Regions from separate parts of the Kitasatospora sp. NPDC048365 genome, predicted to be linked through region 1. Evidence: riboswitches for the same ligand, from Rfam matches in the RefSeq annotation. Region 1 holds a riboswitch; the other holds the start of a gene.

Region 1 (6,631 bases):
CCGGTGGCGAACGGGATCCAGCCGGGGTGTCCGCCGCAGCGCCGTACGGTGTCGGCCGGGTCTGCGTCGAGCACCACGGCGTGCCAGCCGAGTTCCCAGCCGAACCAGGGCGCCTGCCGGACCCACCGGTGGGCGTCCGGCAGGCTCGCCACCGGCATCCAGCCGTAGGTGTCGAAGAGGTACCCGCCCCCGTCGCCGTCGGCGATCCGGTAGAGCGCGCGGAGGTCGGCGGGCAGCGTCGTGCCGAGCAGGCGCTCGGTCTCCGCGACGGCCGCCTCGGTGGCCGGCGGCGGCAGTTCGCCCGGCTCGTCGAGGAGGCCGGCGCGCTGCCGCACGTACTCCCGGAGGCGGGCGACGGCCAGGTCGGGGTCGCCCGCGGGCGCGACCGTACTGCCGCCTGGGGCCGCTCCGGGCTGCGGCGGCCGGAAGTCGGGGTCCAGCACGAGCAGCGCGCCGCCGTCGGGGTTGGGGTCGGTGGTGAGCGTGTCCTCGCAGACGGTCAGGCGGTACTCGCCGGAGGGCCGGCAGGTGATCTCCAGGCAGATCTCCTGCCAGCCCCGGGCCGCCCGTACGTCGGCGGCGAGCAGGCGCAGCTCGTCGAAGGTGTTCGGCAGGGTGGGGTTCCGGAAGGCCGCGCCGGGCCGCTCGTAGCCGCCGGCGCAGCCGATGCTGCCCGCGTTCGCGGTGGCCGTCAGCACCGCGCCCGTCCAGCCCTCGGGTGCGTGCGCCAGGATCTTCGCGGCGAGCCGCCGCGCCCTGTCCTCCAGCATGTCCTCGTTCCTCTCCGGTCGACCGGGGGTGATCATCCCAGCCGCCGGTGACAGCGCCGCGCTCAGTGGTGGAAGAGGCGCAGGGAGGTGCGGGTGAGGGTGATGCCGAGGTCCGCGCAGGCGGCGGCGACCTCGGCGGAGCGGACGGAGCCGCCGGGTTCGGCGATGGTGGTGACGCCGCGGCGGTGGGCGTGGTCGACGTTGTCGCGGAAGGGCAGGGCGCCGTCGGAGACGAAGGCGACGCCGGTGAGCCGGGCGAGCCAGGCGCGGCGGTCGGCGGCGGTGAGTTCGCCGGCGGGAGCGGTGAGGGCGGCGGCGAGGCGGGTGTGCTCGTCGGGGGTGAGGTCGCCTTCGAGGTGGCGGATCCGCCAGTTGATGCGTTCCTGGCGGCGGACCTCGGGGCGGAAGGCGAGGGCGCGGACGGCGGGGTGGCGGCGCAGCCACCAGGTGTCGGTCTTGGCGCCGGCGAGGCGGGTGCAGTCGACCCGGGACTGCTGGCCGGCACCGATGCCGAGGGTCTGGCCGCCGCGGACGTAGCAGACCGAGTTGGACTGGGTGTAGCGCAAGGTGACCAGGCCGAGCAGGACGTCCTCCAGGGCCTGCGGGGGGAGGTCGGGTCCGTCGAGCAGCTCGGCGGTGACGGGGGTGCGGTCGCGCTCCTGGGTGAGGCGCAGGCCGTGCACCTCGCGGGCCTCCCAGACCGGCGGGGTGTAGTCGGGGTCGGCCTCGACGACCAGGAAGCGGCCGTTCTTCTTGCGGGCGAGCCGCGCGGCGGTGCCGGGTTCGTAGCCGGGGGCGACGATACCGTCGCAGACGAGTCCGCCGAGCAGTTCGGCGAGTTCGGCGTCGACGGGGTGGGAGACGGCCGCGAGGTCGCCGTAGGAGGACTTGGGGTCGGCGTCGCGGGCGCGCAGGTAGGCGGAGGCGAGCGGGCCGGTGGCGGTGCCGGTGAGGCCGTGCAGCTCGGCGGTGACCGCGTCGAGGGGGCCGGCGAGGGCGGCGCCGGCGGGTGAGACGTGCTTGAAGGACGCGGCGGCGGGCCGGCCGAGGGTGCGGGCGGCCTCCTGGACGAGCTGCCAGGCGTTGAGGGCGTCCAGCAGGTTGATGTACGAGGGTTCGCCGTTCAGCACCCGGATCGGCATCCGGTCCTCGGCGACCGGGACGGCGTGGGACGCGCGCTGGTGCGGGTTGGTGCCGTGGCGCAGCGGTATGGCGGTGGACGGGGGGTTCACGGGCCGGGCCTCCTCAGCGGTGGGTCGCTGACGGAGGCGCCCAGGCGGTCGGCGCTCGCGTCGGTGTCACGGCCGTTCCCCGGTGGTGGTCCACCTTCGCCAGTCGCGGCCGCGGCCAGCGTACAGCGCCCGGCGCCGGTACAGTCGCTGCGGCCGTCCGCCCGGGGCGGCCGCGCGCAGCAGAGGGGGCTGGTGATGGCTCGTCACCTGGAGCGGATCCGGCAGCTCGATCCGGAGACCGAGTACACCGAGATCTACCGGATCAGCAGCCAGTACGAGTTCCCGTGGGACACCACGCAGGCGCTCGGCTTCGCGCTGTACCGCACCTACGCGGTGCCGTCGATCGGCCGACTGCTGGCGCAGACCGGCGAGTTCACCGCGCGCACCCAGAAGCGGTACGACGACACGGTGCTGATCCTGGAGGCGGTGGTCGAGCACGGCTTCGACTCCGAGCAGGGCCGGGAGGCGGTGCGCCGGATGAACCGGATGCACCGCCGGTACGAGATCACGAACGAGGACTTCGTCTACGTGCTGTCCACCTTCGTGGTGGTGCCCAAGCGCTGGCTGGACGAGTTCGGCTGGCGCCCGTACTCCCCCGTCGAGGTGCGGGCCTCGGTCAACTACTACCGGGAGCTGGGGCGCCGGATGGGGCTGCGCGACGTCCCGGAGACGTACCAGGAGTTCGAGCGGCTGCTGGACGGCTACGAGCGGGCCCACTTCGCCTTCGACCGGGGCGGGCGGGACGTCTCGGACGCCACCCTGGACCTGACCGCGAGCTGGTACCCGCGGCCGCTCGGCGCGGCGATGCGGTACGCCTCGCTGTGCCTGCTGGACGACCCGCTGCGGGAGGCGTTCGGCTACCCGCGCCCGCCCGCGGCGCTGCGCTTCGCGGCGCGCGCGGGGATGCGGCTGCGCGGGCGGTTCGTGCGGCTGCTGCCGCCGCGCCGCCGGCCCAGCCTGGCCCGGGACGGGCGGCAGGTGCGCGGCTACCCGAACGGCTACCGGATCAGTGAGCTGGGCACCTTCGAGGACGGCCGTCCGGGTGGCTGCCCGTTCCCGCACGCGCAGGCCGAGGACCCGCCCGGCGCGCACTCTTGACGATCCGTCGCACTTGGCCAAGCCTGGTCGGGCGCGACGCGGATCCGAGTGGAGGCGGTGGCGGTGGCCGAGCAGCAGCTGTCCGAGGAGCACGGCGACGACGAGCCCGCGCCGCCGGCCGAGACGATCCGCGCCCGGCTGGACCGCACCGCCCTGGCCTTCCCCGACCGGGAGGCGCTGGTCGACGTGGAGACCGGGCGGCGCTGGACCTGGTCCGCGCCGGCCGCCGACGTGGACCGGCCGGCCCGCGGCCTGCGGGCGCTCGTGGTGCGGCCGGGCGACCGGGTCGCCGTCTGGGCGGCGAACTGCCCGGAGTGGGTGCTCACCCAGTACGCGACGGCCCGGCTCGGGGCCGTCCTGGTCAGCGTCGACCCGGCGTACCGCACCCGGGAGCCGGCGTACGTGCTGCGCCGGGCGGGCGTCTCGGTGCTGGTGGCGCAGCCCTCGTACCGGGACGGCGACCACCGCGCGATGGCCGCCGAGGCCGCGACCGACTGCCCGGCGCTGCGCGAGGCGGTGTGGATCGGCGAACCGGGCCGGCACCGGCTGCTGGAGGAGCCGGAGCGCACCGCCGAGGCGGTGGACCCGGACGGCTGGATGCACACCGGCGACCTGGCGGTGATGCGCTCCGACGGTTATTTGGCGGTGGTCGGCCGGATCAAGGACGTGATCATCCGCGGCGGCGAGAACGTCTACCCGCGGGAGGTCGAGGAGTTCCTGCACACCCACCCGGCGATCGCGGACGTGCAGGTCGTCGGGGTACCGGACGAGCACCTCGGCGAGGAGGTCTGCGCCTTCGTGGTGCTCCGCGACCCGGCCGCCGCGCTGGACATCGAGGAGCCGGCCGCGTTCTGCCGGGGCCGGCTCGCGCACGACAAGACGCCCCGGTACCTGCGGGTGGTGCCGGGCTTCCCGCTGACGGCCGGCGGCAAGGTCCGCAAGACCGAGCTGCGGGACCTGGCCGCCCGGGCCCTCGCCCGGTGACCGGGGCGGCCGGACGGGTGTTCGCCCGCCCCCGGGACGGTCCTCTACTCTGGTGACGTGCTCATACTCGTCAGCCGTCGCCACGTGGACCTGCTCCGCGTCACGAGCATGTCCTGTCGACGCTCCGGCTGACCTCGTTCCTTCCCTTCCCCGCCCCTCTCCTGTGGGCACACACCCTGCTCCCCGGCTCCGCCCGACCGCCCGACCCGGCGGCGGCTGCGGCAGCGACCCCGGCGACCGCCGGGCTCCGCCGGGGCACCGACCTTCGCGGATGTCACCCATGACGCAGCAGTCCCGTTCCACCGGCCTCCCCGTGATCGACCTGTCGCTCGCCGACGGCACCCCCGAGGACCGGACCCGCCTGCACGACGCCCTGCGGGCCGCCGCCACCGATGTCGGCTTCTTCCAGCTGACCGGCCACGGCGTCACCAAGGCGGAGACCACCGCCCTCACCGACGCGATGCGCGCCTTCTTCGAGCTCCCCGAGGCCGACCGGCTGGCGGTGAGCAACCTGAACTCCCCGCACTTCCGCGGCTACACCAGGACCGGCGACGAGCGCACCGGCGGCAGCCAGGACTGGCGCGACCAGCTGGACATCGGCGCCGAGCGGCCGCCGCACGTCCCCGGCCCCGGCGAGCCCCCGTACTGGTGGCTGGAGGGCCCCAACCAGTGGCCCGCGGCGCTGCCCGAGCTGCGCGCCGCCGCACTGAACTGGATCGACCGGCTGAGCGCGGTCGCCGACCGGCTGCTGCACGAGCTGCTGGCCTCGATCGGCGCCGACCCGGACTTCTACGACGAGGCCTTCGCCGGGCACCCGCACCTGCGGCTGAAGCTGGTCCGCTACCCGGGCACCGCACCGGACGGCGCCGGGCAGGGCGTGGGCACCCACAAGGACTACGGCTTCATCACCCTGCTGCTGCAGGACACCGTGGGCGGCCTGCAGGTGGCCCGCCCGGACGGCTCGTTCCTGGACGTGCCGCCGATGGAGGGCGCCTTCGTGGTCAACCTGGGCGAGCTGTTGGAGGTCGCCACCGACGGCTACCTGAAGGCCACCAGCCACCGGGTGATCAGCCCGCCCGGGGCCCGCGAGCGCTTCTCGGTGCCGTTCTTCTACAACCCGCGCCTGGACGCGCACATCGAGCCGCTGGAATTCCCGCACGCCCACCACGCGCCCGGCGCCACCGCCGACCCGGCCAACCCGCTGTACGCCGAGTTCGGCCGCAACGAGCTCAAGGGCTACCTGCGCGCCCACCCCGAGGTGACCCGGCGGCACCACGCGGAACTGCTGCCGCTCTGACCCCGCCGCCCAGGCGGCCGTCCCGGGCGCTCTCCCCGGTCCGGGACGGCCGGTCTGGGAGTGGACTGCCGCACTGCGACGGTGTCACACTGACGCTGTCACAGCAAGACTGCTGCACCAAGGTTCGGGCGTTCGGGCACGGGGAGTTGGGCATTTGAACGAGGCGCCGACCCGGCTGACCGTCGACGAACTGGCCGCCCGGGCCGGGGTGACCGTGCGGACGCTGCGCTTCTACGCCACCAAGGGCCTGCTGCCCCCGCCCGAGCTCGGCCCGCGCCGGGTCGGCCTCTACGGCCCCGAGCACCTGGGCCGGCTGGAGCTGATCGAGGAGCTGCAGCGCCAGGGCCTCACGCTCGCCGCGATCGAGCGCTACCTGGCCCAGCTCCCGGCCGACATCAACTCCCTCGACCTGGCGATCCACCGCGCCCTGGTGGCCTCCTGGACCCCGGAGAGCGCCGAGGAGGCCACCCGGGAGCAGCTGGAGCGCCGCACCGGGCGCACGCTGTCCGACGCCGACCTGGACAACCTGGCCGCGATGGGTGCGCTGCACCGCACCGCCGACCCGGACGTCTTCAAGATCGAGCCCGGGCTGCTGCCGCTCGGCGTCCAGGTGCTGGACGTGCCGATCCCGCTGGAGACCCTGGTCGCGGCCCGCGCGGTGGTGCGGCTGCACAGCCAGGCCACCGCGCACGACCTGCACCGGCTGTTCCGCGAGACGGTGTGGAAGCCGTACCGGGAGAGCTCCCCCGCGCCGGAGGAGCTGGAGCGGATGAAGGCGCTCACCGACCGGATCCAGCCGATGGTGGTGCAGGCCCTGGTGACCGCCTTCCAGCGCTCGCTCGCCGAGGAGCTGGCCGCCCGGCCGGAGTGACCGGGCGGCCCGCTCCGGGCGTCAGTCGCGGAAGGTCGCGCCCTCCTCGGCCATCCGCACCAGCGTCGCCGGCGGCTCGAAGCGCTCGCCGTACGCGGCCGCCAGCTCCCGGGCCCGGGCGACGAAGCCCGGCAGCCCGCTGTCGTAGCCGTTGATGTACTGGAGCACGCCGCCGGTCCAGGCCGGGAAGCCGATGCCGAGGACGGAGCCGACGTTGGCGTCGGCGACCGAGGTGAGGACGTTCTCGTCCAGGCAGCGGACGGAGTCCAGCGCCTCGGCGAAGAGCATCCGCTCCTTCATGTCCTCGAACGGGATCTCCTTGCCGGGCACCGCGAAGTGCTCGCGCAGGCCCGGCCAGAGCCGGGTGCGGCGGCCGTCC
Region 2 (5,482 bases), on a different contig from region 1:
CGCGTACTGGGTATCCGGTGGAACGCCGACCGGACGCACGTCCGGGTTCCTCGCGGAAGCCCTGAGCAGGAAGGCCAGGCGCAAGGTCACGGCCGCGGAGATCGGACTAGGGTCGGAGGAAACCGGGGAGGCCATGTCCGCCGACCCGCTGGCCAGCGCCGCCGACCTCGGGAGAGCAATGATGCAGAGCCGTCGTGACTTCCTTGCCGCCGCTTTTGCCACTGCAGCTGTTGGCCTTCCCCTGACCTACGATCACGAGGCCGTCGCGGCCACGCTGAGGGCGGCCCGGACGGGGGGCCGGGTCGGCGCCGATGAGATCTCCACTGTCCGTCACATCACCGGTGTGTTCACCGCAGCCGATGAACGTCTTGGCGGCGGCCACGGGCTGAGTACGGTGACGACATATCTGACCGACACCGTGGTGCCCATGCTTCAGGGGTCGTACCCGTCGGATTCCGTGAGGCGGGACGCGTACGGTGCAGCGGCAGAGCTGGCCTACCTGGCCGCATGGAAGTACCACGACCTCGGCCGTGAGGGTGTGGCCCAGCGCTACTACCTTCTCGGCTACCAGTTGGCATGCGAATCCGATCCCACAGGTCACGGGGCGTGGATGATGCGGGCCCTGGCGCACCAGGCGCTGAACCTCAACCAACCCGCGTACTGCGTGGAGCTGGCCGAAGAGTCGTTGCGGCGCGCTTCCGGAAAGGTGGACCGGCAGACCGAGGCACTTCTGCTGATCACCAGCGCACGCGCGTACGGCGCCACCGGCCAGGGCGAGAAAGCCGCGCAGGCCCTCCTGGCCGCCGAGAGCGCCGCATCGGACACCTCTGCCCCTGCAGCCACCTTCACGGCCGCCACGGGCCCGGTGGCAGCCACAGTGGCGTCCCACACAGCCAAGACGCTGAGCGAGTTGCGAGACCACAGGGCTGCCGAGCAGCACCACCGCGCCGCGCTCGCAGGACGTGATCCCGAGGCGTACCGCCGCATCCACGCTCTCACCCTCGGGAACCTGGCATTCGCTGTTGCAGCGCAGCGACGGCACGACGAAGCCGTAGTCCTCTGGGGCAGGTCGCTGGACTTCATGGACGGCGTTACCTCGGATCGCCACACGAAGGACCTGAAGAAGATTCGGTCCACGATGGCGACCTGGCAACGCCGCGGCATCCCTGGAGCGGCCGACCTGGCACAACGGGCAACGGAGCTCAGCCTGGGCTGAGGCACAGGGCCGGTCAGCGGCGGGGTGCGGGCGACGGGGTGGGGCCCTGCTGGCAGTGGGGGCACCAGTAGGCGGGGCGGTCGCGGTCGTGGGGGGCGGTGCGGATGCGGGTGCCGCAGCGGCGGCAGGTGTCGCGGGCGCGGCCGTAGACCCAGTGCGTGCGGCCGGGGCGGAGGTCGCCGGTGGTGATGTGGCCGTGGCGCATCCGGTTGAAGTCGAGGAGTTGGTGGGCGCGGGCCACCAGGCGGGGCAGGACGGTGAGGTCGCCGACCGGGGTCCACGGGGTGACGGCGGCGAGGAAGCAGAGCTCGTTGGCGTACACGTTGCCGATGCCGGCGAGGTTGCGCTGGTCGAGGAGGGCCTCGCCGAGCGGCCGCGCGGGGTCGGCGGCGAGCCGGCGGCAGGCCTCGTCGGCATCCCAGTCGGCGCCGAGCAGGTCGGGTCCGAGGTGGCCGACGACGCCGGACTCGTCGGCGGTGCGCAGCAGTTCGACGACGGGCAGCCGGTAGCCGACGGCGGTGTGCTCCTCGGTGGCGAGGACGGCGCGGATCTGGAAGGCCGGGCCGCCGCTCCACTTCTCCCCCGCGCGGAACACCTGCCAGCGCCCGTCCATCCGCAGGTGGGTGTGGAGGGTCAGCCCGCCGTCGAACCGGGTCAGCAGGTGCTTGCCGCGCGGGACGGTCTCCAGCACCAGCCGTCCGGCGAGGTCGGCGGTGGCGTGTGCGGGCACCCGCAGGTCGGCGGCGGTCAGCACCCGCCCGGCCAGCACCTCGTGCAGCCGCGCGGCCACCTGGTACACGCTGTCACCCTCGGGCACGCCCCCATCATGCCCCGGCGGCCGGACACACGGGGATATTCGACGGACGGTCGGGGATCGGTCGTTTAAGGTGCGTCGGTGACTCTTTCTCATGACGTGGCTGGTCAGGGCCCTGCGATTGTGCTGCTCCACTCCTCGGTGTGCGACCGGAGGATGTGGGAGCCGCAGTGGGCGGCGTTGGTGGATGCCGGGTACCGGGTGGTGCGGTGCGACTTCCGCGGGTTCGGCGAGACGCCGATGCCGGACGGGCCGTACGCCGAGCACGAGGACGTGGCCGACCTGCTGGACGGGCTCGGGATCGAGCGGGCCGCGGTGGTCGGCTCCTCGTACGGCGGGCGGATCGCGCTGAACCTGGCCGCGCTGCGGCCCGAGCGGGTGGCGGCGCTGGCGCTGCTGTGCCCGGCGGTGCCGGGGCACGAGCCGAGCGCGAAGCTGCGCGAGTTCGGCGCCCGGGAGGACGAGCTGCTGGAGGCCGGTGACGTCGCGGGCGCGGTGGAGCTGAACCTGGAGACGTGGCTCGGCCCGGAGGTGGACGGGGAGACCCGCGAGCTGGTGCGCACCATGCAGCGGCACTCCTTCGACGTGCAGCTGGCCGGCCCGCAGGACGTCGGCCCGACCCGGCCCGAGGTGGACCTGGCGGACGTGCAGGCCCCGGCCCTGGTGGTCGGCGGCGCGTTCGACCACCCGGACTTCGTGGAGATCGCGCGCGAGCTGCCGGGCCGGCTCGGCGGCGGGAGCCGGCCCGTGCTGCTGGACTGGGCGGGCCACCTGCCGAGCCTGGAGCGCCCGGCGGAGGTCACCGAGCTGCTCCTGGCGTACCTGGCGGAGGCCCACCCGGCGCGGTGAGCGTCGGCGCACCCGGCGCAGGCCCACCCGGCGCGGTGAGCGTTGGGTAAGGTGGGCACGGGCCGTGACTGGCGCTGAGGTGGGCCACCACCGGGGAGCGGCCCGGCGGAGCCACGCCGTTGCCGCGCGCCTGGGCGATCCACGTCGACCAGGGAGTCCGCCCGTGTCCACGCACCCCACCACCGCCCGCCTGATGGACGGCACCGCGCGCGCCGCCGAGCTGACGGCCCGTACGGCCGCCGGCGCCGCCGAACTGACCCGCCGCACCGGGACGGCCCCGTGCCTGGCCACCGTGCTGGTGGGCGAGGACCCGGCGTCGGTCACCTACGTACGGATGAAGGCCCGCCGCTGCGAGCTCAACGGGATCCGCTCCCGGCAGGTCGTCCTTCCGGCCGACATCAGCACCGACCGGCTGGTGGAGGTGGTGTCCGGCCTGTCGGCCGATCCGGGGGTGCACGGCATCCTGCTGCAGCACCCGGTGGGCGCGCACATCGACGAGCGCGCCGCGTTCGAGGCGATTGCGCCCGGCAAGGACGTCGACGGCGTGACCATGCACTCCTTCGCCGCGATGGGCTTCGGCCTGCCCGGGTTCGTCTCCTGCACACCGGGCGGCATCATGCGCCTGCTCGACGCGTACGGCGTCGACCCGGCGGGGCGGCACGCCGTGGTGGTCGGCCGCTCGGCGATCCTCGGCCGGCCCGCCGGGATGCTGCTGCTCGCCCGCGACGCCACCGTGACGTACTGCCACTCGCGGACGGTCGACCTGCCGGCCCGGGTCGCCGAGGCGGACATCGTGGTGGCGGCGGTCGGGCGGCCCGAGTTGATCCGCGGCGAGTGGATCAAGCCGGGCGCAGTGGTGGTGGACGCGGGCTACAACCCGGGCAACGTCGGCGACGTGGACTTCGCCGGCGCCTCGGCCCGCGCGTCGCTGATCACGCCGGTGCCGGGCGGGGTCGGGCCGATGACCATCGCGGTGCTGCTGGAGCAGACGGTCCTGGCCGCGGCCGCGCAGCTCGGCGAGGACCCGGCGACCCTCGGCCTCTGAGCGGCCCGCGCGGGGCGGTGGGTGCGCGGGGCAGTGGGCGGGCGGGGCGGTGAGTAGGGTGGGGCCGTGATCAGGCTTGAGCGGTTGCGGGCGGACCACGCCGACGCGGTGCTCCGTTTCGAGCGGGAGAACCGGGAGTTCTTCGCGCGGAGCGTGCCGGACCGCGGCGACGCGTACTTCGCGGAGTTCGCGGCCCGGCACCTGATGCTGCTCGCCGAGCAGGACGCCGGGATCTGCCACTTCCACCTCGTCCTGGACGGGCAGGGCGTGCTGCTGGGCCGGGTGAACCTGGTGGACGTCGAGCACGGCTCGGCGGAACTCGGCTACCGGGTCGGCGAGTCCGCGGCCGGCCGGGGCGTGGCCACGGCGGCGGTCCGCGCGGTCTGCGCGCTGGCCGCCGGGCCGTACGGCCTGACCGAGCTCACCGCGATGGCCTCGCTCGACAACCCGGCCTCGCTCGCCGTCCTGCACCGCACGGGCTTCACCGCGACCGGCGAGACGGTGATCGGCGAGAAGCCCGCCCGCTGCTTCCGCCGCCCCCTCGATGCCACCGAGCACCCGACCGGGCACCCGGCCGAGCACCCGACCGGGCACCCGGCCGATCACCCGGCCGATCACCCGGCCGATCACCCGGCCGATCACCCGGCCGAGCGTCCCGCGACGGGCTGATCGGCGGCGGGCGGCGGCTCCGCCAAGTGCCGTGCGCACAGAGGAAGATCACCAAGGATCGAGCACGCACGAGCGCCCGGCGCGCCTGTCGACGCACAGGCACGACGTCACTACGATCTGTTAGCGGGGTCGTCGCCGAACGCTGTCCGAGGGAGTCGCCATGCCCGAACAGGTCTCGCAGCACCACACCACCACCCGCGCCGTCTGGTCGGACTTCTGCGCGGTGGCGCCCAGCCCGGAGCTGCGGCAGAAACTTCAGGAGCAGCTGGAGCGGGCCCGGTCGGGCGCCGACGAACTGGCGTCGCAGCTGGGGGTGTCGCGCGGTCCGCGGCAGCTCGGCTTCGACGACGGCACGATCTTCCCGCCGGACGAGTTCCCGCTGGGCACGCCGTACGCGACCATCCAGGCCGCCGCGGCGGAGCGGGCTCCGCTGCGCGGCACGGTGCGGGTGGTCGTGGTGCTGGCGGACTTCTCGGACAAGGCGATGACGGCGACCCGGGAGCACTTCGAGGAGCTGTTCTTCTCGCTCGGGGCGCTGCCGCACGGCAGCGTCCGGGAGTACTACCGCGAGGTGACGCACGGCCTGGTGGACATCGTCGGCGAGGTGGTCGGCCCGCTGCGGCTGCCGCAGACCCTCGCCTGGTACGCCAACGGCAACTTCGGCATCGGCCGGCCGACCGGCGAGGCGCGGGCCAACGTGATGGCCCGGGACGCCGCGCAGGCGGCGGACCCGGCGGTGGACTTCGGCCCGTACGACAACGACGGCAACGGCTACGTGGACGCGTTCATCGTGGTGCACGCCGGGTCGGGCGGCGAGGCGAGCGGCAACTCGGGCGACATCTGGTCGCACAAGTGGACGCTGCCGGCGGAGCTGAACGCGGACGGCACC

Evidence for each region. Region 1 has a riboswitch for ZMP and ZTP ahead of ACGFX4_RS13715 (phosphoribosylaminoimidazolecarboxamide formyltransferase). Riboswitches for the same ligand answer to the same signal wherever they lie in the genome.
Region 2: another riboswitch for ZMP and ZTP. It lies ahead of ACGFX4_RS12190 (bifunctional 5,10-methylenetetrahydrofolate dehydrogenase/5,10-methenyltetrahydrofolate cyclohydrolase); the one in region 1 lies ahead of ACGFX4_RS13715 (phosphoribosylaminoimidazolecarboxamide formyltransferase).

What each region holds. Positions count from the first base shown of each region.
Region 1 is NZ_JBICYJ010000011.1:54,639-61,269, forward strand. Features, by position in the region: gene ACGFX4_RS13710 (SMI1/KNR4 family protein) at 1-770, opposite strand, end outside; gene ACGFX4_RS13715 (phosphoribosylaminoimidazolecarboxamide formyltransferase) at 833-2,002, opposite strand; ZMP/ZTP riboswitch at 2,034-2,119, opposite strand; gene ACGFX4_RS13720 (oxygenase MpaB family protein) at 2,198-3,100, shown strand; gene ACGFX4_RS13725 (AMP-binding protein) at 3,164-4,084, shown strand; gene ACGFX4_RS13730 (isopenicillin N synthase family dioxygenase) at 4,365-5,381, shown strand; gene ACGFX4_RS13735 (MerR family transcriptional regulator) at 5,536-6,252, shown strand; gene ACGFX4_RS13740 (3-hydroxyacyl-CoA dehydrogenase NAD-binding domain-containing protein) at 6,274-6,631, opposite strand, start outside.
Region 2 is NZ_JBICYJ010000009.1:225,682-231,163, forward strand. Features, by position in the region: gene ACGFX4_RS12175 (tetratricopeptide repeat protein) at 1-1,216, shown strand, start outside; gene ACGFX4_RS12180 (DNA-formamidopyrimidine glycosylase family protein) at 1,230-2,033, opposite strand; gene ACGFX4_RS12185 (alpha/beta fold hydrolase) at 2,112-2,879, shown strand; ZMP/ZTP riboswitch at 2,934-3,022, shown strand; gene ACGFX4_RS12190 (bifunctional 5,10-methylenetetrahydrofolate dehydrogenase/5,10-methenyltetrahydrofolate cyclohydrolase) at 3,073-3,924, shown strand; gene ACGFX4_RS12195 (GNAT family N-acetyltransferase) at 3,991-4,593, shown strand; gene ACGFX4_RS12200 (M6 family metalloprotease domain-containing protein) at 4,754-5,482, shown strand, end outside.